One region of the Shewanella bicestrii genome, then DNA from elsewhere that is predicted to be linked to it. Evidence: predicted binding sites of a transcription regulator. Region 1 holds the regulator's gene; each other region holds the start of a gene.

Region 1 (10,407 bases):
CCCATACCCTGTAGGCTATGGTTAACAATCGAGCCGCCGCCACTGATGTAGGCGTAGGTTAAGATGTAAAGCACGAAGGCAATCGATACCCCATTCACGATCCGCCAAAACTGCCCTAGGGTTTCCTTGGTCAGGGTATCGAAACTTGCTCCCGGCTCGAAATGCAAGTTGGTTTCGAGCAGTAACAATCCCGACATCAACATGCAGAACCAAATACCGAGTAACATCAGTACCGAGTAGCCAAACCACATGCCAGCGCCCACAACGGGTAAAGAAAACATCCCCGCCCCGACTGTGGTGCCGGCAATAATCATGGCACCACCGAGCAAGGACTTGCCCACTGGCTTATTCTTCGCCGCATTCATATGGTTAGCCATTAAACGATATGCTCCGCGGTCACGCTCGCAACTATGGTTTGTCTCACTGAGGCTCTGAGTAAGCTATTGGCTTGATCGCGAATGCGTTCAACGTCGGATTTATCTTCCTTCTCGGAGAAATAACCCAACTCTTTAAGCTTAACACTCAAGGTGTTATAGAGTTTCTTGTCGTAGAATTCTGGCGCGGTAACTCCATGCAGCGCCCCTAAACGTTGGGCAAGCAGATGGCTTTCAGACTCCAGCTCCGAACGCTCCATCTTAGGTCTGTGAGCCAGCAAATTGAAGATAATCGCATAGCGTTGCAAGGTTTCGCTAACGCTTCCGGCCAGCAACAACATTTGGCTGGTGTGCTCGGTCACCACCGACAGCGTATCGCTTTCCTGCACTAGACCCTGCTCAATAAACAGATCCAGCACTTGATTCACATAACTTGGGAGGTCCTTGATACCCATGAATAACTCCGCCTTCAGTAGCGGATAGAAGTCACTCACAATCCCTAGGATATAGGCTCTTGAAATCTGCTTATTGTTGGTTAAGCAGCTAGCAATCAACGACGGAATAATAAATAAGTGGATGATATTGTTACGATAGTAAGTCATTGAAATCGCTTGATTCGCGTCAATAGATACTATCTCACCCAGAGGATCGGCATTGATGGAGAACTTATTCAGCTCTAAACCTTGTTGCACTAAGTGCTTGCCATCACCTTCGGCCACCGACGTAAACGAAGTGTAAGGCACACGCTTAAGCAGCGTCAGGTACAAATCTAACTGACGCTCGAGCAAACAACGCTCTAGGGCATTTTGCTCCGACGCCAATAGCACTAAGCTCGTCAAGGTGATAGAACTGGCGGCGGCAGCATCGTTAATACGGGTCATCACACGATTCGCTAACACGTTCACCGCAGGGGTTAACCAAGTCGGTTTTTGTTCGGGATCGTCGGCCACTTCAGCGCGCCAGTTAGGCGCGGTTTCATTCAAGAAGTTTTGCAGTGTAATCGGCTCACCAAAGTTGACATAACCTTGGCCAAAATTACCTAATTTACGAATAGCACCAAAAACTTGCCATACAGATTCTTTCTGTTTTTTCTTACCGCTCAACTCTTTATGATAAGTCGCCACTTCCATCACGTGATCGTAGCCTAAATACACAGGCACTAAGGTGACAGGGCGTTCGATACCACGCAGCACACTGTTGATCGTCATGGCGATCATGCCAGTTTTCGGCGCCAATAGACGACCGGTGCGAGAACGGCCACCCTCAGAGAAATACTCAACCGAATATCCCTTAGCAAACAGCTGATCGAGGTATTCACGGAACACGGCAGTATAAAGTTTATTGCCGTTAAAACTACGGCGAATAAAGAAAGCGCCACCACGGCGGAACAGCGGTCCCGCAGGCCAGAAGTTTAGGTTAATCCCCGCCGCAATATGCGGTGGCACCATGCCTTGGTAATACAGAATGTAGGATAACAGCAGGTAATCCATATGGCTGCGATGGCAAGGTACATAAACAATCTCGTGACCATCATGGTGCAGCTGACGGATTTGCTCGGCACCTTTGATATTGATACCGCTGTAGAGCTTGTTCCATAACCAAGTTAAGAAACGCTCAGCAATACGCACTAGGCTGTCGGAATAATTCGCTGCAATTTCATCAAGATATTCAATTGCTGTTTCACGGGCTTGGGTTTCGGAAATCTTCTTACTCGCCGCTTCTTCCTGAATAGCCTTGCGTAAGGATTCGGATTTCAGCAGGGAGTGGAACATTGCCTGACGATTCGGCAACACAGGCCCTGTCATCACTTTGCGTTGACGGCGGAAATGAACCCTAGCCACCCGCGCCAGTTTATGGGCAATCCCCATATCGGTGCCGTGTTCGTCGGCCATGTAACGCAGCGATACCGCATTAGAAAACTGCACAAAGTTATGACGACCCAAAAATAAGATCATCAAGCACTTACGTAACCAAGTTGGATTCTCGCGCTCAAGAACAGCCGCCTTCATGGTGTCGTCTTCTTTACCCGGAGTACGGCCCCAATACAGACTCACAGGCACCAGCTGAATATCTAACTCTGGCTTTTCCTTATGGACGGCCAACAGGCGCATAAAACATTCGAGGAATGGCTCATTACTGGCACGCTCGCCAAACAAAGGCTTACGGCCTTCGAGGCAAACGACGCGGGGCGCGACAACGCCATTTACCACGAGCGGCTCATAGGGGCTTGGCAAACCCAGCTTAGTGGTGATCTCGCTTAACGCAGCAATATCACTCAGGGATTCTGTTTTCATTACATAAGCAAGCGGTCTGGAAGCGTCCAGATTCAGATCGGCAAAGGGATCCTGCGGCACAACAATAGTGTGCACTAAGTGTTTTTGGATCCAGCGTAATGATTTCAACCAAAGAGAGTCTTGTTTAGGCATTATTCTTATGCAATGTAAGTACGTTCATTAGCCCCATAGAATACCAGATTCTAGGGAATATTCGCTAATACTCTCCAATCGCGTTAAAAAGTGGTTAATACTTGCACTACGAATAATACTGTATATACTAACAGTAACTGTATAGAAAAACAGGAAAGAACATGAGACCGTTGACGCCACGCCAAGCCGAAATTTTAGAGCTGATTAAACGTAATATTGCCGAGACTGGCATGCCACCCACCCGGGCCGAAATCGCCACCCGTTTGGGTTTTAAAAGTGCAAATGCCGCCGAGGAACACCTTAAGGCATTGGCGAAAAAAGGCTGCATCGAGATCATGCCTGGCACTTCCCGCGGGATCCGCCTCCCAGTTGAGGAAGAAGATAACAGCGAATCTGGCTTACCACTGATTGGTCAAGTGGCTGCGGGCGAACCTATCCTCGCCCAAGAGCATGTCGAACAGTATTATCAAGTCGACCCCAGCATGTTCCACCCAGCCGCCGATTTCTTGCTGCGCGTCAGAGGCGACAGTATGAAGAACATCGGTATCCTCGAAGGGGATCTGCTCGCCGTTCATAAGGTACAGCAAGCGCGCAATGGCCAAGTAGTTGTTGCTCGCGTTGACGATGATGTAACAGTTAAACGCTTTGAAAAGAAAGGGAATCTCGTTTATCTACATGCTGAAAATGAAGATTACTCCCCGATTAAAGTCGATTTAAGTTTCCAAAGTCTAACAATTGAAGGGCTCGCCGTAGGGGTGATCCGCAATGGAGATTGGCTATGAACAAACTACTAGGTAATGCCCCGCGTCACCCCGGTTTATGGCTCGATGCGGTACGCGAAACCGATACAGACTGGCAGCATACGCCTATCATCACTATGCCCACCGAGAGCCAAGGGCGCCAAGAGCTAATGCAACTTAGCAAACAATTGGCACAATTGAGCCAACAAGGCCGCTGGGTCGTGCTCATCAACCCACCCAGTATTGGCTACAAGCAGTTACTGGCCAGCGCCGGCGTGCGTATGGATCGCATACTCTTAGTCCATGCGAAAGATGAAGTGGAAACCCTGTGGGCCATGGAAAAAGCCTTAACTAGCGGCACTTCCAGCGCAGTAATTACTTGGATCCACTCACTCGATGCCCGCGACAATCGTCGTTTGCAAATTGTGGCCAAGAGCGCCCGCGCCATGGGAATCGTGCTAGAAGGTGTCGTAAATCACTCACCTACGGACGCGACACTCAAGCAACCTGCTCACTTTGCCCAAGGTAGTTTTTTTAGCTCTGTTCATTAAAATTTTTGCACTGCGTATTTAGCCTTGAAAGCCGCCTCACCTGTGAATGTGGGGCTTTTTTTTTGGCAATTTTTCAGACAATTAGAAAAAGAAGTGATCTTGATCAATTTTTAAACAGCAAGTATGTTTGATTCAGGCGAGCATAATATATCGCCCATTTAGGCAAAAAATATCGACGATTTATCGAATATCTCTTGCCCACAAAAATCGAGAATAATGGGTTTATTCAGCAGTATGTGCCAGTGTGGCTAATACCAGCAGTAACAATACTTAATCAAAAGTAAGCCGCCAACGCACGTTGAAGTCAGAGAAGCTTTTTTGGGAACTGAAGAGTTTGCATAGAGTTGAGACTTACTGTGTTGCTCTTCTTTGTAGTTGCTATTCGCAATTAGCAGAGGAGAAGTCTTGTGAAGCAATGGTTGTATTGTTTACTCGTGGTGCTATTCGCCCCACCGTTGGCCGCAGCGGACATGCGGTTCAACATGACCCCCGGCGTAACAGAAATCAGTGGCAAGGTTTATCACTTACACATGACGATTCTGTATATCTGCTGCGCGATAGGCCTAGTGGTTTTTGGCGTGATGATTTATGCCATGATCAACCACAGAAAATCCAAGGGCGCGGTCGCGTCTCACTTCCATGAGAGCACAAAAGTCGAAATCGCGTGGACGATTATTCCTTTTGTCATTCTGATCTTAATGGCGATTCCCGCCACGAAAACTCTGATTGCCATGGAAGATCCCAGTAATGCCGATCTCACGGTAAAAGTCACAGGTTCTCAATGGAAATGGCATTATAGCTACTTCGATCAAGATATTGATTTTTACAGCATTCTCGCAACACCAAGACCTCAAATCGAAGGAAGTGAAGCCAAGGGAGAGCACTACTTACTCGAGGTCGATAAACCCCTAGTATTACCCATCAATCGTAAAATCCGCTTCTTAATGACCTCAGAGGATGTCATTCACTCATGGTGGATGCCCGCCTTTGCGGTTAAAAAAGACGCTAACCCAGGTTTTATTAACGAGGCATGGACCCGTATCGACAAACCCGGCATTTACCGTGGCCAATGTGCCGAGCTTTGCGGTAAAGACCATGGTTTTATGCCGATAGTGGTGCAGGCATTACCCGAAGCCGAGTTCGATGCTTGGGTTGTAGAACAAAAACAAGCCGCCAATGCCGCAGCGCAAGCCGCACAAGCCGCGTTATCGCAAACACTGACAAAAGAAGAGCTGATGGCTCAGGGTGAGCAAGTTTACCTTGGTCACTGCGCGGCCTGTCACCAACCCAACGGTGAAGGTCTACAAGGAGTATTCCCGCACCTCAAAGGCAGCCCGATTGCGACCGGACCACTGAGCGGCCATCTTGAAATAGTGCTCAATGGTAAAGCGGGTACGGCCATGCAAGCCTTTGGCAAACAATTAACGACCCAAGAGATTGCCGCCGTGATTACCTATGAGCGTAATGCGTGGGGCAATAACACGGGGGATGCGGTGCAAGCCAAAGACGTTGATGCCCATAAATCCGGAGGCACCAATAGCGAACCAGTAGCAACGACTCCGCCTCCAGCAACCACCGATGCGCCAAAGCCAGCGACAGAACCCGTCGCCAGTGTCGACCCCGCGAGTCTTCCCACGCTTAGCCATGATGAACTGATGGCCGAAGGGGAAAAGACCTATGCCACGATTTGCGCCGCCTGCCACCAGCTAACGGGTGCAGGTATGCCTCCCGCCTTCCCCGCCCTTGCTGGCAGCGCTATTGCAACGGGTCCGGTCGCCAATCACATCGACATTGTGATGCACGGTAAACCGGGCACGGCGATGCAGGCATTTGGCACACAACTAACGCCACAACAGCTTGCCGCCATCATTACCTATGAGCGCAATGCGTGGGGCAATAATACTGGCGATACAGTGCAACCCGCTGATATTGCTCGCCATGGACAGTAGGGGATTAAGATGAGCACACTGACTCAAGATCAAATTGCCGCCCATGATGAACACCATCACGGTGCACCTAAAGGCATCATGCGCTGGTTACTCACCACCAACCACAAGGACATTGGCACCCTGTACCTGTGGTTTAGTTTCATAATGTTTTTAACCGGTGGTGCGATGGCTATGGTGATCCGCGCCGAACTCTTTCAGCCAGGATTACAACTCGTTGAGCCTAACTTCTTCAACCAGATGACCACAGTTCATGGATTAATCATGGTATTCGGCGCCGTGATGCCGGCCTTTACAGGGCTGGCTAACTGGCTGATCCCGATGATGATTGGTGCGCCAGATATGGCGCTTCCACGGATGAACAACTGGAGTTTCTGGATCCTGCCCTTCGCCTTTACTATTTTACTGAGCTCACTGTTTATGGAAGGCGGCGGCCCTAACTTCGGTTGGACCTTCTACGCACCACTCTCGACCACTTATAGCCCTGACAGCACAGCATTATTTGTATTCTCTATTCATATCATGGGGATAAGTTCGATCATGGGTGCCATCAACGTGATCGTCACCATAGTCAACCTGCGCGCTCCCGGCATGACCTGGATGAAGTTACCGCTGTTTGTCTGGACTTGGCTGATTACCGCCTTCTTGCTGATCGCCGTTATGCCTGTGCTCGCTGGCGCCGTCACTATGGTGTTAACCGATAAGTTTTTCGGTACTAGCTTCTTCGAGGCGGCAGGTGGTGGTGATCCTGTGATGTTCCAGCATATCTTCTGGTTCTTCGGTCACCCCGAAGTCTACATCATGATTCTGCCTTCCTTCGGCATTATCTCCGCCATTGTTCCAGCTTTCAGCCGTAAACCATTATTCGGCTATTCATCCATGGTGTATGCCACGGCGAGTATTGCGATTCTGTCCTTCCTCGTGTGGGCGCACCATATGTTCACCACCGGCATGCCTGTGTTTGCTGAGTTGTTTTTTATGTACTGCACTATGCTGATTGCCGTGCCGACTGGGGTAAAAGTGTTTAACTGGGTAGCGACCATGTGGCGCGGCTCATTGAGTTTTGAAACCCCAATGTTGTTCGCGGTGGCCTTTATTATCCTGTTCACTATTGGCGGCTTCTCTGGCCTGATGCTCGCCATCACGCCAGCCGACTTCCAATACCACGATACTTACTTTGTGGTGGCTCACTTCCATTACGTGTTGGTTACTGGTGCGATTTTCTCCATCATGGCGGCGGCCTATTACTGGCTGCCAAAATGGACCGGCCATATGTACAGCGAAAAGCTCGGCCAGTGGCATTTTTGGTGCTCGGTGATTTCGGTCAATGTGTTGTTTTTCCCGATGCATTTCTTAGGTCTTGCGGGTATGCCAAGGCGTATTCCCGATTACTCGATTCAATTTGCCGATGTAAACCAAATCGTGTCGATTGGGGGTTTTGCCTTTGGTCTTTCTCAGCTGATTTTCCTCGTGCTGGTGATTAAGTGCATTCGGGGCGGTGAAAAGGCGCCCGCCAAACCTTGGGAAGGCAGCGAAGGCTTAGAGTGGACCCTACCCAGCCCTGCCCCCTACCACTCTTTCACCACGCCACCCGAGGTGAAATAACATGCAAGGCCAACCCCATCAGCCCAACATCAAGTCCAACCGTAAGCTCATCAGCCTGCTGGTGCTGGGCTGCCTTGGGATGTTTGGCTTTGGGTTCGCCTTAGTGCCGCTCTACGATGTGTTGTGCGAAAAACTGGGGATTAATGGCAAAACCTCCAATACTGCCAGCAGTTATCAAGCGATCACTGTGGACAAGAACCGCGTGGTAACGGTGGAGTTTATCTCGCAGGTGCAGACCGGCATGCCGTGGAAATTTGAGCCACAAACGAAACGGCTCGAAGTGCATCCGGGAGAACTCATTCACACGGCATTCCTGGCGCAAAATGTCTCTAACAGAGCGATCGTTGGCCAGGCGATTCCTTCTATTTCGCCCGGACAAGGTGCGGCTTATTTCAATAAAACCGAATGTTTTTGTTTTAACCAACAACACTTAGCCGCCGCGAGTCGCGCCGAGCTGCCGTTGATCTTCTTCGTGGATCCTCAATTACCCGAGTCTATCCACACCTTAACCCTCTCTTACACCCTCTACGACATTACCGACAAGCAGTTAGCGTCTGCCATAGAGCAAGGAGCTGCAAAATGACCACTAAACATGAGACTTACTACGTCCCCGCCCAGAGTGCTTGGCCGATTGTTGGTGCTATCGGCTTGTTTTTAATTGCCTTTGGGGCGGGACATTTTGTACATCAACTCAAATCTAGCGCTTCGGGTGGCGGCTATATTCTACTGGCAGGCATAGCCGTCATCCTGTTTATGCTGGTTGGTTGGTTTAGAACCGTGATCAAAGAATCCATGACGGGCCTCTATTCCCATCAGATGGATAGATCGTTTCGCCAAGGCATGAGCTGGTTTATCTTCTCCGAGGTGATGTTCTTTGCCGCCTTCTTCGGCGCCTTATTTTACGCCCGTATGGTCGCTGTGCCTTGGCTAGGCGGTGCCTCCAACAATGCCATGACCCACGAAGTCCTGTGGCCACAGTTCGAAGCCGTTTGGCCACTCGTCACCACGCCAGATGGCACCAAAACCGAAGCCATGCCATGGAATGGACTACCGCTAGTCAACACCATAGTGCTGCTAACCTCCTCAGTCACGCTGCATTTTGCCCATGTCAGCTTAGAAAAAGGTAAGCGTTCGGCCATCACCCTCTGGCTTGGGCTCACGATTTTGTTGGGAATTAGCTTCCTTGCTTTGCAAGCGGAGGAATATAGCCATGCCTACCATGAGATGGGGCTAACGCTCACCTCGGGCGTGTATGGCAACACCTTTTTCCTGCTGACGGGTTTCCACGGCATGCATGTCACCTTGGGCACTATCTTTCTATTAGTCTTGTTTTTCAGAGTGTTAAAAGGCCACTTTAGTGCGGATAAGCATTTTGCCTTCCAAGCGGGCAGTTGGTACTGGCACTTTGTCGACGTAGTTTGGCTCTGCCTATTTATCTTTGTTTATGTGCTTTAAATATTCATTAAAACAATAAGTTGAAAGCTTAAGGCGTGGGATTAAGACCAAGTAGTCCAGTCCCCAAAGCCACCAGCAAGAGCAGGATCACTAGTACAGAAAACATCACCCTACGGCCCAAATACCGGCTCATAGGCACAGGGTGATCAGCGGTTTGATCGTCACCTTTAACCATAATGATTAAGGCTCTGCCTAGGTTAAAAATGATAAACAGTAACAGCAGTACTAAAACACACTTAAAAATGAACGGGATGTTCATACGCTATCCTTATGTTTTGCTGACCAAATTAATGGGGTTGCCAAGATACATTTGGGTGCATAGGGCAATGTTGTTACTGCTGATATTGACTGTGGTGGTATTCGTGATTTTGGTCAAGCTGGGTTTGTGGCAAATGGATAGGGCCGCGGAAAAAACCGAACTACTCGCACAAATGGAGGCCAGACAATCCGCTGCCGCACTCAATCCTGAGCAGCTCATCGCTGAATTGGCTAAAGGCGGCGTTACTGGCTATCGCCTTGAGGTTCAAGCCAGCCCCGTTAATCCACAAATCTGGTTACTCGACAATCAGGTCTATCAAGGGCAAGTGGGTTATCTCGCCTTTCAATTACTGCAAATAGCGTCAGAAAATCATACAGATAATCGCGAGCAACCTTGGCTGTTACTCGAACTCGGCTTTATTGCCGCTAAATCCCACCGAGATGCCTTGCCCGAAGTCAGCCCCATAGTCGGTGAACTGGCTCTTACAGGCCGCCTCTATCAAAAACAGATTAATCCCTTGAGCCATCACTTATTAGCAGAACCCTTCACCACGGAACAAGGTGAACGGATTCGGTTTCAAAATCTCAATCTGCCCGAGATGGCACAAATGTTAGGACATCCCATCCTGCCCGCGGTGTTACAACCCAATGCCTTACCCCAATTACAACCCGCGCAGGCCTTACCCCACCCTTGGCAACCTTTCCCGCTCTCGGCCCAAAAACATTGGGGTTATGCATTGCAATGGTTTGCCATGGCAACTGTGTTTGCGGGGCTGATGGGTTGGCAAGCAATGAAATACCTCAAAAAATCACGACAACGGCATCAAGCCGATAAGGAAGCGACTAAAACCGAGTAACAGATAACAGCAAGATTTTAATAAAAAACAATAAAACAAAGCATTAGGGACAATAAGAGGAGCAAATATGGACTCCCAACAAACAGCCAAATACCGCGCATTGGGGTTATTGCTACTGGCCTTTATCGCGCCTGTGGTCATCGCTAAGTTAGTGCTGAGCATGCATTGGTATCAAGGCGGCTCCACCAACCACGG
Region 2 (10,407 bases), 220 kb from region 1:
TAGCACTGGGCAACCCCTTGGGCGGCGGTGAAACTTAACGGCCCGCCGGAGCTAAAGACTAAGCTAGGTGATCGCAGTTGGCGTTCGTGCTCTAGTGCCTTAGGCAAACGGGATAATTGCGCTGGGCTACTGATGAGGCACAGATTCGGCAACAAGGCGGTGTAGTAGCTTAAGGTCTCTGGGTATTCGATCTGCTCGCTTAAAAAAGGGCGACTGGCGGCTAAGGGCCAGAGGATTTTAAACAACAAGCCGTAGATATGTTGATGGGAAACGGTCGAGACCACACTGCAATGGGGCAAATGCTCGGCGAAGGTGTGCTCGAGCACTGTCACTTCGGCATCGAGCTGCCTTAGGCTCTTGCGAATCGCCTTGGGCTCACCACTGCTGCCCGAGGTAAAGAGCACTAGTTCACCGAAGTTGTCGCTCTCTGGCCAAGGTTTGGTGGGCAGGCTCAGCTCTTTATTCAGCAGGATAAAGGCGTGACTCTCGCACAGCGGTTTGTCTGACAATATGCCTTCAAACTGATGGGTCAGTTCACTCAAGGTGCCAGTTTGGGTGTTGGGCGGCAGAATAATTTCCTTGCCCGCCAAGAGTGCGGCACATAAACCCACGGCAAACAGATCGCTGGTATCACTCGCCAGTAACCATTTTTGTTCAGGCGCTTGGCGCAGCTGCTCGTAAAAATGCGCAACCTGATTGGTAAACAGGGCACCTGTGACTATGTCATGGTGATTAAAGCTGATCAGTTGTTGGGCGAATGGCCCTTGGGTTAACCAGTTTTTGAGTAGTTGTGTCATGTCTTCTTCAACCAAAAGCTGCGATATAACCATTCCCCACCGAGGAGCAGTCCCATGAGTACGTATGCAATCAAACCGTTATACAAGGTCCAAGTTGCTAGGCTGGTAAACGCGGCGGTATAGGCCGCCACAGTGCCGTTTAGGATAAATAAGCCACACCAAAGTAGGGTAACTTTTTTAAGATAACCTATGGCTTCATCCGGCAAGTCGGGCTCTTTGAGCCGTGCGAGCCGTTCAATCATGCTCGGGCCTTGGTATAGCGAGTAGCTAAACAGGGCTAACATGGTGAGGTTTATCACCACGGGGTAATACAAGAGCCAGTCGCTGCGTTTGGCGACAAAACTGCCCGCAGTGAGCGCAATCCCCACAAGCAAAGGCAATACTAAGGTTTTAACCTTTTGCTTTTGCAGCATTAAACGCACTACCAACAAGAGGCATAGCACTAGGGCTATGGTGCCTGCTGGCAGATAATTCAGTCCTAAATACACGGCGACTGGATAAGCAATCAGCGCGAGTGCGGTTAGTACTTGTAGCAGGACACGCATTAGTCTTTAACTAGGCCTTCAATGGCGTTAACGACATCGTTGACTGTGCGCACAGATTTAAACTCGTCGGGCTGAATTTTCTTGCCGGTGAGTTGCTGTAGCTTAATCACTAAGTCGACGGCATCGATGCTATCCAGATCTAACTCTTGATAGAGATTCGCCTCTGGCGTAATCGCATCGGCATCAATTTCAAACTCATCCACCAAAATCGTGGTCAACATAGCGAGGATTTGTTCGCGGTTTTGCATCTTCCTCTCCTACGGACGTTGTGATTCGATGAAGTTAGCTAGGCTGGCGACGCTGTAAAAATGCGCCTTAGTGCTATCCGAGTTGGCTTCGATTTTCACATCAAATTTTTTCTTGATGGCTAAACCCAGCTCGAGCGCATCGATCGAGTCGAGTCCAAGTCCTTCACCAAATAGCGGTGCATCTGTGTCGATATCATCAATACTGACGTCTTCTAAGTCGAGGCAGTCGATGATCAACTGTTTAATTTCGTTATGTAAAGTCATAATTATTTTCGAGTTGTTGTTGATAGTATTGTTCAAGGTCTCGGGTTAATTGCCGAGCCATTTTCGCATGCTCCCCCAAAGGGGCTTGGTAGCCTTGGTGAGAAATTGTGTTGCCGATTTCGACGGCCATTCCCATGGTTTGCCTTGGGATCTCATACCAAGGTTGTTCCTTTGTCAAACCACGCACATTAGTGCGCAAAACCACAGGTAAAATATCGGCTTGGGTGCGAATAGCAATATTGGCAGCACCGCGGGCAAATTCGTTAATGCTTGCACCAAATACGGTGCGTGTGCCTTCGGGAAAGATAATCAGATTCGTGCCGCGGGCGAGTACTTCTCGGCAATCTTCGAGCATGAGTTCGGCGCCGCGATTGGGAATGTATCCCGCGCAGGAGACGACGCCACGTAAGAAGGGATTGCGCCACAGGCCCTGTTTAACGATACAGCCTGCATTGGGCATCAAGCTGATTAATACCACCACATCGATCAGACTCGGGTGATTGGCAATCACTATCACGCCCTTGGCATTTTGCAGCAGCTCGGCATTATGGGTGCTTACTCGGATAACTCCTGCCCAAGTCAACATGGCCACAAAGCCTTTAAACATAGTGTGCACGGCTTTTTGCACGCGGATAATCCGCGCCTCGGGCGTGCCCGGCCAAAAACGCAGCAGAGGCAAGATGGTTAACGAGCTTAACAGTCCACCGAGACCAAAGGCGATGTAGCAACTGACGCCGCCGAGCCAACGGGGGATATAGTTGATTCCCGCTCGGCGTTTTTCGGGCAGCGTATAGGCGACATTAAATTCGGCATTGTGTGGCACTGGATTAGGCATGCGTTAGGCTCCAGTGCCAGTGTGACAAGCAGCCGTCAATATCCTGTGAGGTTGCTAGCGCGTGGACCAACATGCCATAGGATAGCGGCGTGGCGTTTTGTTGCTGCTCGGCTGTCAGTTGGCTTAGGGTGAGGGTGACGGTCGCACTCTCATCCGCGGGCGCTAGGGTCAATCCCAGGGCTAAGGGCAACTCAAACTCTTGAGTAAATTCATCATAGACTGGTGGGACGGGATCGTCGCCAAACACCAACAACAGTGGCTCGGGCGATTGGTGCAGCTGGGCGAACGCTTCTACCATGGCTTGGGAAAGGGTTTCTGTGCCCGCGGCAATCGAGGTCGAAGGGGCGGTGTTATTGGCTAAAATGCCAAAAATACCACTGCCAGTGTTATGCACCGACTGACTAAAACCTAAGGGGGAAAGCGGTTGTTTTTCAATAATATCTTCGAGCAGGCCAATGGTGCGGTGTAGCTCGCCGTGGCGAGAAGCAAATATCGAGCGACAGTTAGGCGCGGCCTCACATTGGAAGCTGACATCCAGCATCATCTTGGTTAAACGGCTAAAACGTCTGCGCTGCATGGCGGGGACTTGGGAAAGTGCAGGGGAAATCCCCTCTAGGTCATTTTCTTTGCTTGTGTCAGCCGAGTGCTTGCACCAAGTTTGCCAGTCATCACGCTGTGGATACTTTGGCGCCCATGCGCCCCAAGAAAGGATGCTGAATCTGAGTTGCACTACTTTGCCTCGACACTATTTAAAGCTGTCTTAGTTATCCCTAACTAAGCGAAAATTTTAATGAATTGATTGGCTTATCGCTATTTTCTCGCTGGATTGACGAGCACAATTCCCCCGTTTATTAAGTGGCTTATTCTACACTAAGTCCTTAGTTTTAATGAAGCCATTTGCATTGTGATGGTTAACAAAATGCAATCAAGTTCGAATTTATCACCCAAGAGTAACATTCGTTGCAGCTGAGGTATTGGGAGGATAGAGGATAAAACCTTGGACTGAACCTGAGTTGAACAAGTCTATAGGTAGTATTTTTAAGATACAAAAAAGGCGCACTAGGCGCCTTTTTAGACAAGCTTGGAGCATTATTGGGCGAGTTGGTTTTCCAATTTACGCAGCGCCGCTTTGACTTTACGGGTGTTTTCAGGACCCATGCGGATCATCAGTTTTTGCGCGCTCGGCAAGGCCTCTAAATTAGGATCCACAAAGCGGTAGTTCACGCTGATTGAACTCAGCTCGATAGGCTCTTCGATTATAGGGGCGGCAAGCATGATCTTAATGGCTTGCAGCATTCGGTCATTGAACTTGGCGTTGCTGTAACCTAACTCGGCAAAGGCCTCATCAAACAGCGGTGTGAGCTGTTTGTAAGTGTGCATTAAGCTTGCTTCATCCATGCTGGCAAGTACAGTCGCGTAGGCATCGTATCTGTGGTAACTCTCTGGATTTAAATACACTTTGCTAGTGATTTCAGACACAGTGAACAGCTTTTCTGGGCCTTTGACTGGGCTGACTTTGCGGGCGAGATCGCCTTGGGCCAAGTTGTCCACAAACACCACAAACTGACGGGCCAAATCTTGGTTCACTAAAGAGGAACCGACCACGTTGTTATTGATGATCGCTAGCGCTTTTTGATGCACAAAGGCATCGCTCTCGGGCAGGCTAGGAACGACTTCTTCAGGCATCGCAGGCTCGGTTGGCGTGACGACGGTGTCGGTTTCAGGCGTGGTCACTGCTGGTGTTTCATTTTCTACCGGCGCAGTTTCAGGCTCAGTGCCTGTCTCGAGCGTCATAGGTTCAGATGAAGGCGGCTCAGGCAGCACTATCGGCGCATTGGGGATGAGCTTGGGTGAGTCATCTTTCGTGTAGTAATAATAACCTCCTGCAGAGAGCAGCACGACGAGCACAATCGCAATCAAAGCAAAGCGATTACTGCTTGAAGAGGTTTCTTGAGGTGTAATTCTATCATCTTGATTAACTTGCATTTTACATCCTTCGCTTAAGTGTCAAGGTAACGGGGTGAATACATGCAGCTAACATTTAAAGTGCAAGTGCCAACGAGTTGTCGGTGGCAGGTTCATTGTGCAAGTTTCCACGCGCTTGTCCATAGCGGTGAGCTGAACAGGCTGAATTTATTTTACCTTGAAGGGGTTAGCTTAAGGTTTAGGCCTGAACGTATTGTTGCCTGTGTCCAAGCCAGCGATGAATAATGGCATCGACCGATTCTGGGGCCTGTGACATCACATGGCTCGCCAGTTTTTGGATATGTGGGATAAGCGCCTGATCGCGGACAAGGTCGGCGATTTTCAGCTCGGCCAGTCCCGTTTGCTTAGTGCCCAGTACTTCGCCCGGCCCACGGATCTCTAAGTCTTTCTGTGCAATCACAAAACCATCATTACTTTGCCTGAGCACATTTAACCGCTGGCTCGCGGTTTGGCTCAATGGCGCCTTGTAGAGTAACACACAATGGCTCGCCACGGCACCGCGCCCTACGCGGCCCCGCAGCTGGTGCAACTGTGCAAGGCCCAGTCGCTCGGGGTTTTCGATAATCATCAAGCTGGAGTTGGGGACGTCGACGCCGACTTCAATCACTGTGGTTGCCACCAAGAGATGTATGCTTCCCGCCTTGAAATCGGCCATAATCTGTTGCTTTTCAGCACTTTTCATCCGACCATGGACTAAACCTATGCTCAGTTCCGGCAGCGCTTGGCGCAGCTCTTCGGCGGTATCTTCCGCCGCTTGACACTCGAGAACTTCGGATTCTTCAATCAGAGTACAGACCCAATAGGCTTGGCGTTTATCAGTGACTACGCTGTTGCGGACGCGCTCGAGCACTTCATTGCGACGCGAATCGGGAATGGCGACAGTGGTCACGGGCGTGCGGCCGGGCGGCAACTCATCGATAATCGAGGTGTCCAAATCGGCGTAGGCTGTCATGGCTAAGGTTCGTGGGATGGGCGTTGCCGTCATAATTAACTGGTGTGGATGAAAGCCTTGGTTAATGCCTTTTTCCCTGAGTCCCATCCGTTGGTGAACCCCGAACCTGTGCTGCTCGTCAATGATGATCAAGGCTAGTTTGTTAAAGGTTACCTGTTGCTGGAAGATGGCGTGGGTACCAATCACTATTTGCGCCGCGCCCGATTCAATATCGGCTAAGGATTGCGCCCGCGCCTTGCCTTTAAGCTTGCCTGCCAGCCAACCCACTTTTAATCCAAGAGGTTCAAACCAGGCGGCAAAGTTTGCCGCATGCTGCTCGGCGAGTAATTCGGTAGGCGCCATCATGGCCACTTGGTAACCATTTTCGATGGCCTGCAGGGCGGCGAGGGCGGCGACTAAGGTTTTACCAGAACCCACATCACCTTGAACTAAGCGCATCATGGGGTGCGGTTGCTCTAAATCTTTACCTATCTCGGCGACGACCCGTTGCTGGGCGCCCGTCGGTTTAAAGGGCAATGAGGCGAGAAAGGGATTCAATAGTTGGCCGCTGGCGTGCATGGTTACGGCGGCGTCGAGATTGCTGCGCTGCCTGAGTCGGAGCATGCTGAGGTTATGGGCGAGCAGCTCTTCCTGCACTAGCCGTTGCTGCGCAGGATGCTGACCGAGCTCTAAGTCAAATTGTGATATTCCCGCGTGGGGGCGATGCAGGGTTTGCAGTGCCTGTTTCAAGCTCATGCTGTTGGGCTGCAAATTGGCGGGTAATAACTCGGTCAAACCCCCGTCTTCTAATAATTCGAGGGCTTGCTCGGTGAGCTTGATCCAACTCGCCTGCTTGAGTCCTTCGGTAGTGGGATAAATCGGCGTAAGGGTATCGCTTAAATGAATGTCTTCACCGGGATACACAATTTTATACTCGGGATGGACAATTTCTGCCTGATGATTACCACGGCGAATTTCACCGTAGGCGCGGATCATTAAGCCATTTTGCATTGCATTGCGTTGCGCTATCGAAAAGTTAAAAAAACGCAGGCTCATGCTGCCGGTATTATCCCGCACATTGCACACCAGCATGCGTTTACGGCCTTGAATGATTTGCGTCGACTGGATTTCGGCTTCAATGGTGCCGTAATTTCCCGGCATTAAGGCGGCAATAGGATAAATTTGGGTGCGGTCTTCGTAGCGCAGGGGTAAGTGAAACAGCAGATCTTGTACTGTTGTGATGCCGAGCTTTGCGAGTTTTTCCGCCACCCTTTTGGCGACGCCTTTGAGGTCGGTGATCGGAACAAGATCCAATTGCTGCAAGTCGTTAGCGCTCAATCACTGTGAATTTATACATATACTAACAGAGTATAAGCGTAAGGCAATCTTGGGCTTGGCGCTGGCCAAAGGATAAATGGCGATGGGTTAACTGGCGGAGAGGCGTTACAGCAAAAGAATGAACTTAGCCGTTAACATTTAAGTTATCTTATTAAAATTAAAATGAATATCCTATAATTGTTTGCGCTGAACTTAGGCAAAAATAAATATTCTTAGTTACCAAGTTCACTTTTTATTATTTTGTGGTTTAATCAAATAATTGATTACCAGCGACATGCTTTGGTAATTATGCGGTAACAAGGTTGTGAATCGAAATAATAAAGTGACCTCCAGTGACGGAACACATTTGGGGAAACACCGTCGAGGAGAACTCGCCTTTGCGTCTATGGTATTTGAGTTGTTTATTTATAGGCCTGCTGTGTTCCACATCGCCTGCATGGGCCAAATTAGAAGTGGCTTTTTTTAACCCTGGCGCCGCAACGGATAGCTTTTGGGGTGATGTCGATAAATTAATGCAAGTGGCTGCCACTCAACTCGATATTAATTTACAAATAACCCATTCAGACCGTAATCATTTTAAAATGATTAACCAATTAGAGGTATTATTAAGCTCTACCTCATCCATCCCTAGTCATATTATTTTGGTAAATGAGAAGCAGTCAGCAATAAAAATGTTGCAGTTGCTCTACCACTATCCCATATATGTGCAGCTGATATTGAATGATATTTCAGTGGCCGAGCGAGAAACCTTATTAGCGGATCCACATTGGCAAACCTATTTATTACCAGCCATTATTCCCGATAATTACGCGATTGGTGCCGAAACGGCCAAAACCCTATTAAGTGGTTTAAAGGATGAAAACGCGAAGGTTTTATTAATTTCGGGAGATAAGTCGACACCCGCCTCAGTACTGCGCACCCAAGGCGCCAATGACTACTTTTTTATGCAGCACAATGCCACTGTGACTCAAACCGTCTATGGCCAGTGGAGCCAAGATATTGCCTATGGGCAAACCTTAACTTTGCTTTCCCGCTATCCAGATTTAAATCTGATTTGGACGGCCAGCGATAATATGGCTATTGGGGTACTAAAAGCCTTGCGGGAAAAAGGACTTCAGCCCGGGCGTGATGTGTTGGTGAGTTCAGTGAATACCTCCGCAGAGATTTTACAGCTTCGCCAATCACAGCAAGTCACTACATTGGGCGGCGGGCACTTTTTAGCGGGCGCTTTGGGATTAGTACAGCTGAAGCGTTATCAAGCAACTTCGCAATATTATCCCTATGCGGACATACAACTTTTTAGTGTCCTTAATCCGGATTCGGAGTTTTATCGGCTGTTAGTCGCTAGGGATTGGGCGGGGATTTTTAAGACACAGATTTTGGATAAGTTGCCACAATCATAAATAGGTATCCATGAAGCATCGTAATCATTCCATCAGTCACAGAATGACGCTCACAATTATTGGGGTGAGTTCGTTTTTTGCTGTCCTGACTATGTTGGTACAGTTGATATGGAACTATCAGGAGAGCATAGATAAAACCACGGCGGATATTCGTGAATACTCCGAATCTATCTTACCCAGTGTGGCTAAGTCGCTGTGGGATGTTGACCATAGTCTGTTATCTGATTTGCTGTCTGGCCTTGGGATGATGCCCATGGTGGCGAGCGTTAATTTAGAGAGTATCGACGGCGTTGCTATGCAATTGGGTAAGTCGATTCATTTGGATAATCGTCGGCAAACCCTGTTTCACTATCCCATTAACTATCAAGATCAGCAGATTGGCATGCTGACGGTCGGTTTAGATACGGACACGCTCTATTACGAGTTGTGGCAGCAATTGATCATCATAGTATTAGGCAACGGGCTGAAAACGCTGCTGATGATTTACTTGATCCTCTCTTTGGTGCGCTTGTTAGTCACCAATCGCCTCTCGGCGCTAGAGCGGTTTGCCAACCAAATTAACCTGCACTCCCTCCCTAAGCTCAATGTGCCCATGAGTGTGATGCAAAGCCCCGATGAGATTGGCCATGTCGCCCAATCGCTACAGGCCATGTATCAACGGATCCGCAACGATTTGGCCATCAATAAACGCCAGCAACGGGCGCTGCAACAACAGCAAAACCAGTTGGCGAAGCTGGTCGATGAGCGGACTCAAGAACTCAATTGGCAATCCAAGGCAAACCAGCTGCTAGCCGAGATGTCGTTGCAATTTTTAACGACAGACACCACCCGATTAGATGAGTCCTTAGCCGAAGTCTGTGGCCGCATTGGTTGCCTATTTGATGTTGAACGGGTGAGCATTATTGAATTTACCGAGCAGCACGCCCGTTATCGGAGTTTTTGGAGCTGCGAGTCGCAGGCGGGCAAGATCCAAGATATTTCTATCGACAGTGTGGCTGTGCTGGCACAGAAATTTACCTCAGAGTCGACCTTAGTCATTGAGTCGGTTGCTGAACTGGCGGATGAATCACCAAAGGAATATCAAGCCTTGTGCTCGGTCGGCATCTGTTCCATTGCCGCCTATGCGATTAAAAATAGCAATCAACTCTTGGGATTGCTCTCGCTTTCTATGGTCAGTCGTCCATTAAACTGGAGCGTGCAAAAGAAGGTAATGCTGACGCAATTTGCCGCGGCACTGAACGAATTATTACTGCGTGAGGAAAAAGAGCGACAGATGCTCAGCCTGCAACAGGCTTTAGTGTCGGTGAATGCTCAGCTGCGGGTGATGGCCGACACCGATGAATTAACCGGATTAAGCAACCGTCGCCCCTTCACTCAAACCCTAGAAACCTTGCTCCAGCAAGACACTCCCTTCGGCCTGCTCATGTTGGATGTCGATTACTTTAAGAGTTACAACGATACCTACGGCCACCTCGAGGGCGATGCGGCGCTTAAGCGAGTGGCGCAGGCGTTAACTCTGTGTGGTATTTTGCCGCAGGAGAGTTTGCTTGCCCGTATTGGTGGTGAGGAGTTCGCGATTGTTCTGCAACAGATTTCACCCATCCAATTAGAGGCGATAGCCAACCAGCTCTGCTACCAAGTGGCCGCCTTGGAGATCCCCCATAAAAGCTCCCCAAAGGGCAAGATCACCCTGAGTATTGGTGGGGTGTATTTTCCTAAGGAGAGCCAGGATGGCTTAACGTTGTCGGAGGTGCTGCGCCGTACCGATATTTGTCTGTATCGCGCTAAAGATCAGGGGCGCAATACCGTGGTGATTGATTCGAACCATAAGTGACTGTTAATAGAGGCACGGCACCACAGCTTGTCTTGAGCACGGCGCGGCGCCGATTTATTTCTGCTTTTGGCCTGCTATAATTGCCGCCCTTTAATTTCTAACTCTAGGTTCTGGCGTGTCAAAACGGGGCAAAAATACGGCAAGTGCAGTGTCGATTTTCAATATCGATGATTTGTCCACTTGGCAAAAATATCGCAAAGGCTTGTGTGATAGCTGCCATGCAACC
Region 3 (10,407 bases), 1.2 Mb from region 1:
GCTTACTAAAATGGTGCGCGTGGAAGGATTCGAACCTCCGACCGCCTGGTTCGTAGCCAGGTACTCTATCCAGCTGAGCTACACGCGCGATTTTTGCGTTTTGCTAACAAAGCTAAGGCTTTGCCGGCTAATTGGTGCGCATGGAAGGAGTCGAACCTCCGACCGCCTGGTTCGTAGCCAGGTACTCTATCCAGCTGAGCTACATGCGCATTTTTAACTGTTATCTCAACACATTCGCATTAAGATTGAATATGGTGCGCGTGGAAGGATTCGAACCTCCGACCGCCTGGTTCGTAGCCAGGTACTCTATCCAGCTGAGCTACACGCGCTTAAAAACACTTACTTGAAGCATTGATTACAAAATTTCGTCTGAAATTCAAACCTGATGAGTTAAACATAACTAATGCAGAGATGGTGCGCATGGAAGGAGTCGAACCTCCGACCGCCTGGTTCGTAGCCAGGTACTCTATCCAGCTGAGCTACATGCGCGACTTGTATCTATCTTGCTTCAATAAAATGGTGCGCGTGGAAGGATTCGAACCTCCGACCGCCTGGTTCGTAGCCAGGTACTCTATCCAGCTGAGCTACACGCGCACTTTTATCGGTAAGAAATGGCGGAGAAGGAGGGATTCGAACCCTCGATGGGAGATAAAGCCCATACTCCCTTAGCAGGGGAGCGCCTTCGGCCACTCGGCCACCTCTCCGTTTTCTTGGCGCACATATTACTGTTTGACAAAAATAAGTCAAACCCTTTTTCTGAAACAACTTCTGTTTGAAGCGTTTTTAATCACATTGCTGTTATATCAATCCAATGTGTTGATTTGCGCCAATCTTTCGGTTCAAAAAATAAAAAAGCCAGTTAAAAAACTGACTCTTCTATGTCGTTAATACTCGCCTAAACGCCGTATTAAAAGTTACCACCTTCTGAAGGTGTACCTGATTTTTCAGATTGAATGCGTTGGTAGATCTCTTCACGGTGGACAGAAACCTCTTTCGGTGCATTCACACCAATACGCACTTGATTGCCTTTTACCCCTAGCACTGTAACTGTGACTTCATCACCAATCATCAGTGTTTCGCCAACACGACGAGTCAAAATCAGCATTCGATAGCTCCTTTATGTCTTAATTCAGCTTACACACGGCACTCATCCGGTAGATGGGCATATTATAGGGTCAGCTGAGTACAAATTAATAGTATTCAATACTCAAACAGTTATTTAATTACACCTTATTTAGCTCAAAGGCGTGATGTAACGCCCGAACCGCCTTGTGCAAGTCCCTTTCATCGATCACAGTTGACAATTTACTCTCCGATGTCGAAAGTAACTTAGCATGGATTGTTTCATTACCCAATACATCTAACATCTTAGTCAATAATCCAACTTTTGCCTGTAAACCTTTGCCAACTAAAGACACTTTTGCACGTTGGCGCTCAACAATCAATTGGCCTAGATCAAGACTTTCGCTTAAAAGCTCTAGCTCATGCAATAAAATATCGACCTTGGCTTCGGCCAGCATAAAACTGACACATTCGGCTGCTGAGGTTTCATTGAGTTTGAGCGGGGTAATAAATTCAACATCGATCTCAAGTCGTGCCAAACAGGCTAACAGTGCTTGATAATGCTCACTGCTGGTAAACAACCCTTTTATGGTTAAGGTCGCGAGCGCCTTATTAATCGCAATACCTTGCACGGATGCGGCCATCGCCAGCTCTGATTCGTCACCAAATTGGATCAATGTCCCATGGCCCGCCTCAAAGCTCGACAATACACGCAATGGCACTTTAAAACGTTGTGCGTATTCAACCGAATCGGGATGCAACACCTTAGCGCCGAGTTTTGCCATTTCTAGCATCACATCAAAACCAATCACATCGAGGCGCCTAGCACTGCTGTCGATATTCGGATCGGTAGTAAAGACACCGGGTACATCGGTAAAGATTTGGCATTCATCGGCTTTTAACGCCGCAGCAAGTGCCACCGCCGTAGTATCTGAGCCACCGCGCCCTAAGGTTGTGACATCACCATTGGGATCGATACCTTGAAAGCCAGCCACAATCGGCACGATGCCGTCGTTTAGCAAAGAGGTTAAGTATGTCGTATCGACACGCTCAATACTCGCCCGACCAAACTGACTGTTTGTATGAATTTGCACTTGATCGCCAGTCAGGGATTTCGCGTTAATGCCACGACGTTGTAACGCCATCGCCATTAACGCAATACTGATTTGCTCTCCCGTCGAGACCAGCATATCGAGTTCCCGCGCACTCGCGCGGGGATCGATTTGCGCCGCAAGCGCAAATAGTCTGTTGGTCTCCCCTGCCATCGCAGAAAGCACCAAGACCTGCAGCTCACCATTGTGAGCGGACTTTGCAATTTGCTCGGCAACCACTTCGATGCGTTCAATCGAACCCACCGAAGTGCCACCAAACTTCTTCACAAAAAGCTTGCTACCACTAAGCTTTCGTTTTTCGAGCACAGCAACCTCTTAAGCTAAACGCTCAGTAATCCAAGGTAATACTTGAGACAGTGCCGCATCCAGATTTTCTGGTTGGCTACCACCCGCTTGGGCCATATCAGGGCGACCACCGCCTTTACCACCCACCTGCGCAGCAACCATAGCAACCAGTTCACCGGCCTTCACTTTACCGACTAAGTCGTTGCTCACGCCCGCAATCAGGTTCACTTTGCCTTCTTGAGCCACACCAAGCAGAATAACGGCGGATTTCAGCTTTTGCTTTAACTCATCTTGCAGGCCACGCAGTGCACCTGCTTCAACGCCTTCTAGCTTCTTAATCAGCACATTTACACCATTAACCACAACCGCATCACCGGCTAAATCCGCACTCGCGGCCGCAGCTAACTTATCTTTCAGTTGCTGCATGTCTTTTTCAAGCTGCTTCATTTTATCCAGCTGCGCTTTCAGCTTGGCCACAACCGATTGAGTATCGCCTTTCAGCAGAGCTGCTGCTTCTTCAAGTTGCGCTTGTTGCTGTGCCACATAGGCCATCGCCGCTGCGCCGGTTACCGCTTCAATACGGCGAACGCCCGCAGCAATACCGCCTTCAGAGGTAATTTTGAACAGACCAATGTCACCGGTACGGCCAACGTGAGTACCACCACACAGTTCGATAGAGAAATCGCCCATAGTGACAACACGCACCTCGGCATCATATTTCTCACCGAACAGCGCCATCGCGCCTTTTTCTTTCGCTTCATCAATCGCCATTTCAGCGACTTTCAGCTCATGGTTACGGCGAATTTGGGTGTTGACTAACTCTTCAACCTGTTTCAATTCAGCAGGCTTGACCGCTTCGAAATGAGAGAAGTCGAAACGTAAACGCTCAGGGTCAACTAACGAACCTTTTTGAGTAACGTGAGTGCCTAATACTTGACGCAGTGCAGCATGTAATAAATGAGTCACAGAATGGTTTAACTGAGTACGGTGGCGCAGTTTTTTGTCCACTTTGGCTTCAATGGCTTGACCAACACTGATAGTGCCAGCTGTTAATGTGCCCTTATGACCAGAGGCTTGACCGAATTTTTGGGTGTCGTTTACAACGAACTCAACACCTTCGGCTACCAGAACACCTTTATCGCCAACCTGACCACCTGATTCTGCGTAGAATGGCGTCACATCGAGCACCACTACGGCATCATCACCCGCATTGATTGCAGAAACTGACTCACCGTTTAGGTAAAGTGCTGTGACTTTGGCATTGCCAGTAAGTTCTGAGTAACCACAGAATGCGGTTTCAGCATCAATTTTCAGTGCTGCGTTGTAATCGGCACCGAAGTTACCCGCAGCTTGAGCGCGGCTACGTTGTTCAGCCATCGCGACTTCGAAGCCCGCTTCGTCGACGATAATGTTGCGCTCACGGCATACGTCTGCGGTTAAATCCACTGGGAAACCATAGGTATCGTACAGTTTGAACACAGTTTCACCGTCTAAGGTGTCGCCCTGCAATTCGTTTAACGCGCTATCCAGAATACCTAAACCACGCTCAAGCGTACGGGCAAACTGCTCCTCTTCGGCTTTAAGGGCTTTTTCAACAATCACTTGGGTATCGGCAAGACCTTTAGCAGCATTACCCATCACTTCAATTAGCGTCGGAACTAACTTGTAGAAGAAGGCTTCGGTGGCGCCTAACTTGTTACCATGACGCACGGCGCGGCGAATAATACGACGCAGCACATAGCCACGACCTTCGTTCGATGGCATCACACCATCGGCAACTAAGAAGGCGCATGAACGGATATGGTCGGCAATAACGCGCAGCGACTTGTTAGATAAGTCAGTCACACCGATGATTTCAGCCGCTTTGGCAATCAAGGCGCGGAAAATATCGATTTCATAGTTTGAATGCACGCCTTGCATAATTGCAGCGATACGCTCAATCCCCATACCGGTATCGACTGAAGGTTTTGGCAGCGGCAACATTTCACCAGAGGCTTGGCGATTGTATTGCATGAATACGATGTTCCAGATTTCGATGAAACGATCGCCATCTTCTTCTGGGCTACCAGGACGTCCGCCCCAAATGTGGTCGCCGTGGTCGTAGAAAATTTCGGTACATGGACCACAAGGACCCGTATCACCCATTTGCCAGAAGTTATCTGAAGCGTATGGCGCGCCCTTGTTATCGCCGATGCGAATAATGTTTTCAGCGGCAACACCAATCTTTTTATTCCAAATTTCAAAGGCTTCATCGTCTGTTTGGTACACAGTCACACACAGACGCTCTTTTGGCAGCTTCAATACTTCGGTCAGGAAGGTCCAACCAAAGTGAATCGCATCTTCTTTGAAGTAATCACCAAAGCTGAAGTTACCCAACATTTCGAAGAAAGTATGGTGACGCGCGGTGTAACCAACGTTATCTAAATCGTTGTGTTTACCACCCGCACGGACGCAGCGTTGGGCAGTGGTCGCACGTGTATAGCTACGTTTGTCCATGCCAAGAAACACGTCCTTGAACTGGTTCATACCGGCGTTGGTGAATAAAAGCGTGGGATCGTTGCCTGGTACAAGAGAACTACTGTCCACAACTTGGTGACCATTGCTGCGGAAAAATTCGAGGAAAGCACTTCTAAGCGCTGCTGTCGTTTGATACATGAAATCGTCCTGAATTGGGTAAGCATGACCAGCTACACCATAAGGTAGCCGTATTTCTATTTGCCCAGCATTATAAGCAGACTGAGGAAAGACGACCAGCCTTGAATAGCGATATAGGCTTAGGAATCTCATATTTTCGGTGAGTTTGCCGCTAAGACATGGCTTATCACAAAAGCCAAGCGGTAAAGAGGAGTCGATAAGCCGGATCAGCACGTCGGCCGAACGAAAAAGACAATGACCAGACAAGCCAAGGGCTACGAGTTTATGCCATGACGTTAGTCATCATTATCTGCCAAAGGGTCGTAATCTAAGGCGTAGGAGACTTGTTCGTAATTAAAGCCCTGGCTCAGTAAAAACCGCACCCGTTTGGCTTTTTCTTTTGCCACTAACTCCCGGGATTGCGAGCCTTTAACCTCGGTGACTTTAGGGGTTACATATTTTTTGATGGCTTTGACTTTGGCTAGCTCAAACCAATCATGCTCATTGGCTGATAAGGCAGCTTCGATACAATCCTTTGAAAGCCCTTTTTGAGCAATGGCTTGGCGAATACGGATAGACCCATGGCCACGGGCAATATGGCTGCGAACGAGAAGCTCGGCATAACGCGTATCATTGATGAAACCCGACGCTTCACAATCATCGAGCACAGGCTCGATATCAACGACCTCAAAGCCTTTTTCGAGCAGTTTGGAGCGGATTTCTTGGCGGGAATAGTCGCGGCGCGCTAACAGCGCGACCGCGATTTGACGGGCTGACTGGCTCAGAATACTTCGCCTGTTTCGAAATCAACATTGCCTTCGCTGTTTTCATCATCAGATGAAGATGAAGACATAGCGCTTGGGTTACTCAGCAGTAACTCACGCAGTGTTTTATCGATTTCAGCGGCAATTGCTGGGTTTTCAGTCAGATATTTACCGGCATTTGCACGACCTTGACCAATCTTGTCACCCTTGTAGCTGTACCATGCACCGGCTTTTTCAATCAGTTTATGGGCAACACCTAAATCGACTAACTCACCAGTACGGTTGATACCTTGACCGTAAAGAATTTGGAACTCAGCTTGTTTAAACGGCGCGGCAACCTTGTTTTTAACCACTTTAACGCGCGTCTCGTTACCCACCACTTCATCGCCTTCTTTGATAGCACCAGTACGGCGAATATCGAGACGAACAGAAGCGTAGAACTTCAGCGCGTTACCGCCCGTTGTGGTTTCTGGGTTACCAAACATCACACCAATCTTCATACGAATTTGGTTAATGAAGATTAATAGTGTATTCGATTGCTTGAGGTTACCCGCGAGCTTACGCATCGCTTGGCTCATCATACGCGCCGCTAGGCCCATGTGTGAGTCACCAATTTCACCTTCAATTTCTGCTTTGGGTGTTAATGCCGCAACCGAGTCAACGATGATCACATCTACCGCGCCAGAACGGGTTAACGCATCACAGATCTCAAGGGCTTGTTCGCCGGTATCGGGTTGTGAACACAGTAAGTTATCGATATCTACGCCTAACTTTTTAGCATAGATAGGGTCTAGCGCGTGCTCGGCATCGATAAAGGCACAGGTTTTACCTTCGCGCTGAGCAGCGGCAATCACTTCTAATGTCAGCGTCGTTTTACCTGATGATTCGGGACCATAGATCTCAACGATACGTCCCATTGGTAAACCGCCAGCCCCTAAGGCGACGTCAAGGGAAAGTGAACCAGTAGAAATAGTCTCAACATCCATAGAGCGGTCTTCGCCCAGCTTCATGATGGAGCCTTTACCAAATTGCTTTTCAATTTGGCTCAATACCGCAGCAAGTGCTTTCTCTTTGTTTGGATCGACTTTCATTCCTGTTCCCTCATCTAGACAGTATCAGTACTGTCAAAAGTGATATTCAATTTAATAAAGCGGGTAATACAAAAAGCGAGGCTCTTTGTCATAATCTGCTGACTAGTATACTGTACAATCATACAGTATCAAGACCTGTGAATGATTTATTTTTAAGTCAGAAAATTTTCCCGTTGAGACAAGCTTTTACCGACTCGTGCTGCAGATTTGTCAGGATATCAGTGAATATCCATGGTTTAAGGGTCAATTTTCAGAAAATTATTGCTAAGATTGGCGTCAATTTATTTTAGACAGTAATAGTGCACATCCACTGATTTTTTATCCCATTACTGTACGACTTATTTCCCCGCTTTGGGCCGGCATAACGGACGAAAACGATTTAATGAATCCTATAGATACCGATGATTTAGAAAAACATACCCCTATGATGCGTCAATATTTGACCATGAAAGCAGAGCATCACGACATGCTGCTGTTTTATCGTATGGGTGACTTCTATGAACTCTTCTATGATGACGCTAAACGAGCCTCAGAATTATTGGGCATTTCCCTTACGGCCCGCGGCAAAAGTGGTGGCGATCCGATCCCGATGGCGGGTATCCCTTACCATGCGGTTGAAGGCTATCTAGCAAAACTAGTTCAAATTGGTCAATCGGTCGCGATCTGTGAGCAGATTGGCGACCCCGCCACCTCAAAGGGTCCAGTTGAGCGAAAAGTGGTGCGCATCGTCACCCCAGGTACTTTGACCGATGAAGCCCTGTTGCAGGAGAGACAAGACAATCTGTTAGCCGCGGTTTACCAAGGTAAAGTTGGGTTTGGCTACGCGACCCTCGATGTGTCTTCCGGCCGTTTCGTGATTGCCGAATTAGAGACAAAAGAGTCCCTCGAAGCCGAGCTGCAACGTACCAATCCGGTCGAAATTCTCTATAGCGAAGATTTTGGCGCGATGGAGTTATTGCATCATTTTAAAGGCAAGCGTCGCCGCCCTGAGTGGGAGTTTGATTACGATACCAGCATTAAACTGCTACTGGCACAATTTGGCACTAAGGATTTGCACGGCTTTGGGATTACCGATGCGAGGCTTTCGCTGCAAGCGGCGGGCTGCTTAATGCAATATGTGAAAGACACTCAGCGCACTGCTCTGCCCCATATCAATGCCATTACCCGTTTCAATCAAACCGATACGATTGTCTTGGATGCAGCAACGCGCCGTAACCTCGAGCTGACACAAAATTTGAGTGGTGGTCGAGATAACACCCTAGCAGCCGTGCTCGACAATACAGCCACAGCGATGGGCAGCCGGATGTTGCAACGCTGGATCCATCAGCCGCTGAGAGACCATGCGCAGATTTTTGCTCGCCAAACGGCGGTCAATGAATTACTCGAGACCACGGCCCATGAGTCATTGCATGATCAGCTTAAAGCCCTAGGCGATATTGAACGTATCATGGCAAGACTGGCACTGCGTACAGCTCGTCCAAGGGATTTTGCCCGCCTACGCCAAGCATTAAACCTATTGCCTCAATTGCAGCAGTCACTCGCGCAGTTAAGTGCGCCCCATACGGTGAAACTAGGCCAACTCTTAGGTGAGTTTCCCGAAGAGCAACAACTGCTTGAGCGCGCGATTGTCGATAACCCTCCCATGCTTATCCGTGATGGCGGCGTGATCCGCGAAGGCTACAATGCCGAGTTAGATGAATGGCGAGGCTTAAGTGAAGGAGCCACAGATTATCTGGTTCAGCTCGAAGCGCGGGAAAAAGAGCGTACCGGCATTGCCACGCTGAAGGTTGGCTACAACCGAGTGCATGGCTACTACATCGAAGTCAGTCGCCTGCAATCACAGCAAGTGCCATTAAATTACCAGCGCCGTCAAACCCTTAAGAATATGGAGCGTTACATCACGCCCGAGCTTAAGGAATACGAAGAAAAAGTGCTGTCGAGCCAAGGTAAGGCGCTTGCCCTTGAAAAACAACTTTGGGACGAATTATTTGATTTAATCCTCCCCAAGTTGCATGAGCTACAAGCCTTCGCCAGAGCCGCAGCCGAACTCGATGTGCTGAGTAACTTTGCCGAACGTGCCGAAACCTTAGGCTATACCTGCCCAGAACTGAGCAGCGAAATCGGGGTAAAAATCGAAGCAGGTCGCCACCCAGTGGTCGAGCGTGTGAGTCAAACGCCTTTTATCGCCAACCCTGTCACCCTGCACAATCAACGCCGGATGTTGATTGTTACCGGTCCAAACATGGGCGGTAAATCAACCTACATGCGCCAAGTGGCGCTTATCACGCTAATGGCCCATATTGGCTGCTTTGTGCCAGCAGATCGCGCCATCATTGGCCCTATCGATCGGATTTTTACTCGGATTGGCGCCTCAGACGATCTCGCCTCTGGTCGCTCAACCTTTATGGTAGAAATGACTGAAACGGCAAATATTCTCCATAATGCGACCGCACAGAGTTTAGTCTTGATGGATGAAATTGGCCGTGGCACATCAACCTACGATGGTCTGTCATTAGCATGGTCTGCAGCGGAATATTTAGCGCAGCAAGTCGGCGCAATGACGCTGTTTGCGACCCATTATTTCGAGTTAACACAATTACCGGAACTCATGGCTGGCGTCTATAACGTGCACCTCGATGCAATTGAGCACGAAGACACCATCGCCTTTATGCACGCGGTGCAAGAAGGTGCTGCCAGTAAGAGTTATGGTTTGCAAGTTGCGGCCCTTGCCGGGGTACCTGCACGGGTGATTAAGGCGGCAAAACACAAGTTACATCAGCTTGAGAGCCGCGATCATCAAGTGGAAGGTGCTAATGTTAACGGCACTAGGGCACCGATCCAAACCCTGCTCGCCCTGCCTGAGCCAGTGGAGAATCCCGCCGTCAGCAAATTAAAAGATATCAATCCCGATAACCTGACCCCAAAACAGGCGCTGGATTTACTCTACGAGCTAAAACGCTTGAGTTAACACATAGAGTGAAAAACTCGCGATAGCATAAAAGTGAAAGCATAAAAAAACGCCCTCAAAATTGGGCGTTTTTTTATGACTTGTTTAACTGGTGGAAGGCTAAATATCTGAACCTTAGTTTCTAAAGAGTGCCTCTACAGAGAGACCTTGAGCGCCCAGCAAATCACGTAGGCGTTTTAGGGCTTCCACTTGAATTTGGCGAACACGTTCACGGGTGAGGCCAATTTCAGCACCGACGTCTTCAAGGGTTGAGGGTTCATAACCTAACAAACCAAAGCGGCGCGCTAACACTTCTCTTTGCTTGGTATTGAGTTCATTAAGCCATTTCACCACTGAGTTTGAAATGTCTTCATCTTGTACTTTGTAGTCAGGGCCTACGTTGTCGTCATCGGCCAGCACATCGAGTAACGCCTTGTCGTTATCGCCACCTAAGGGGATATCGACAGAGGTGATCTTCTCATTGAGCTTCAGCATACGGCTGACGTCAACAC

The links. Region 1 encodes LexA, which represses DNA repair genes until DNA is damaged. Its sites were predicted from a motif close to TACTGTATNNNNATACAGTA; they were not measured.
Region 2: a site for LexA is predicted at 6,946-6,965, ahead of recG (ATP-dependent DNA helicase RecG). Genes of this name have one in related genera too.
Region 3: a site for LexA is predicted at 7,057-7,076, ahead of recA (recombinase RecA). Genes of this name have one in related genera too.

Annotation. Positions count from the first base shown of each region.
Region 1 is NZ_CP022358.1:4,597,949-4,608,355, forward strand. Features, by position in the region: gene mtr (tryptophan permease) at 1-377, opposite strand, end outside; gene plsB (glycerol-3-phosphate 1-O-acyltransferase PlsB) at 377-2,800, opposite strand; gene lexA (transcriptional repressor LexA) at 2,962-3,582, shown strand; gene CF168_RS20135 (cell division inhibitor SulA) at 3,579-4,091, shown strand; gene coxB (cytochrome c oxidase subunit II) at 4,499-6,040, shown strand; gene ctaD (cytochrome c oxidase subunit I) at 6,050-7,642, shown strand; gene CF168_RS20150 (cytochrome c oxidase assembly protein) at 7,644-8,225, shown strand; gene CF168_RS20155 (cytochrome c oxidase subunit 3) at 8,222-9,097, shown strand; gene CF168_RS20160 (DUF2909 family protein) at 9,126-9,356, opposite strand; gene CF168_RS20165 (SURF1 family protein) at 9,301-10,212, shown strand; gene CF168_RS20170 (hypothetical protein) at 10,280-10,407, shown strand, end outside.
Region 2 is NZ_CP022358.1:4,376,208-4,386,614, reverse strand. Features, by position in the region: gene CF168_RS19150 (AMP-binding protein) at 1-797, opposite strand, end outside; gene CF168_RS19145 (hypothetical protein) at 794-1,342, opposite strand; gene CF168_RS19140 (acyl carrier protein) at 1,342-1,590, opposite strand; gene CF168_RS19135 (phosphopantetheine-binding protein) at 1,600-1,854, opposite strand; gene CF168_RS19130 (lysophospholipid acyltransferase family protein) at 1,841-2,689, opposite strand; gene CF168_RS19125 (beta-ketoacyl synthase chain length factor) at 2,682-3,419, opposite strand; gene CF168_RS19120 (DUF3014 domain-containing protein) at 3,779-4,675, opposite strand; gene recG (ATP-dependent DNA helicase RecG) at 4,854-6,929, opposite strand; gene CF168_RS19110 (ABC transporter substrate-binding protein) at 7,322-8,347, shown strand; gene CF168_RS19105 (sensor domain-containing diguanylate cyclase) at 8,358-10,181, shown strand; gene CF168_RS19100 (YkgJ family cysteine cluster protein) at 10,297-10,407, shown strand, end outside.
Region 3 is NZ_CP022358.1:3,435,962-3,446,368, forward strand. Features, by position in the region: tRNA gene CF168_RS15020 (tRNA-Arg) at 12-88, opposite strand; tRNA gene CF168_RS15025 (tRNA-Arg) at 133-209, opposite strand; tRNA gene CF168_RS15030 (tRNA-Arg) at 253-329, opposite strand; tRNA gene CF168_RS15035 (tRNA-Arg) at 413-489, opposite strand; tRNA gene CF168_RS15040 (tRNA-Arg) at 518-594, opposite strand; tRNA gene CF168_RS15045 (tRNA-Ser) at 613-704, opposite strand; gene csrA (carbon storage regulator CsrA) at 908-1,105, opposite strand; gene CF168_RS15055 (aspartate kinase) at 1,224-2,480, opposite strand; gene alaS (alanine--tRNA ligase) at 2,490-5,114, opposite strand; gene CF168_RS15065 (regulatory protein RecX) at 5,390-5,812, opposite strand; gene recA (recombinase RecA) at 5,875-6,948, opposite strand; gene mutS (DNA mismatch repair protein MutS) at 7,331-9,916, shown strand; gene rpoS (RNA polymerase sigma factor RpoS) at 10,031-10,407, opposite strand, start outside.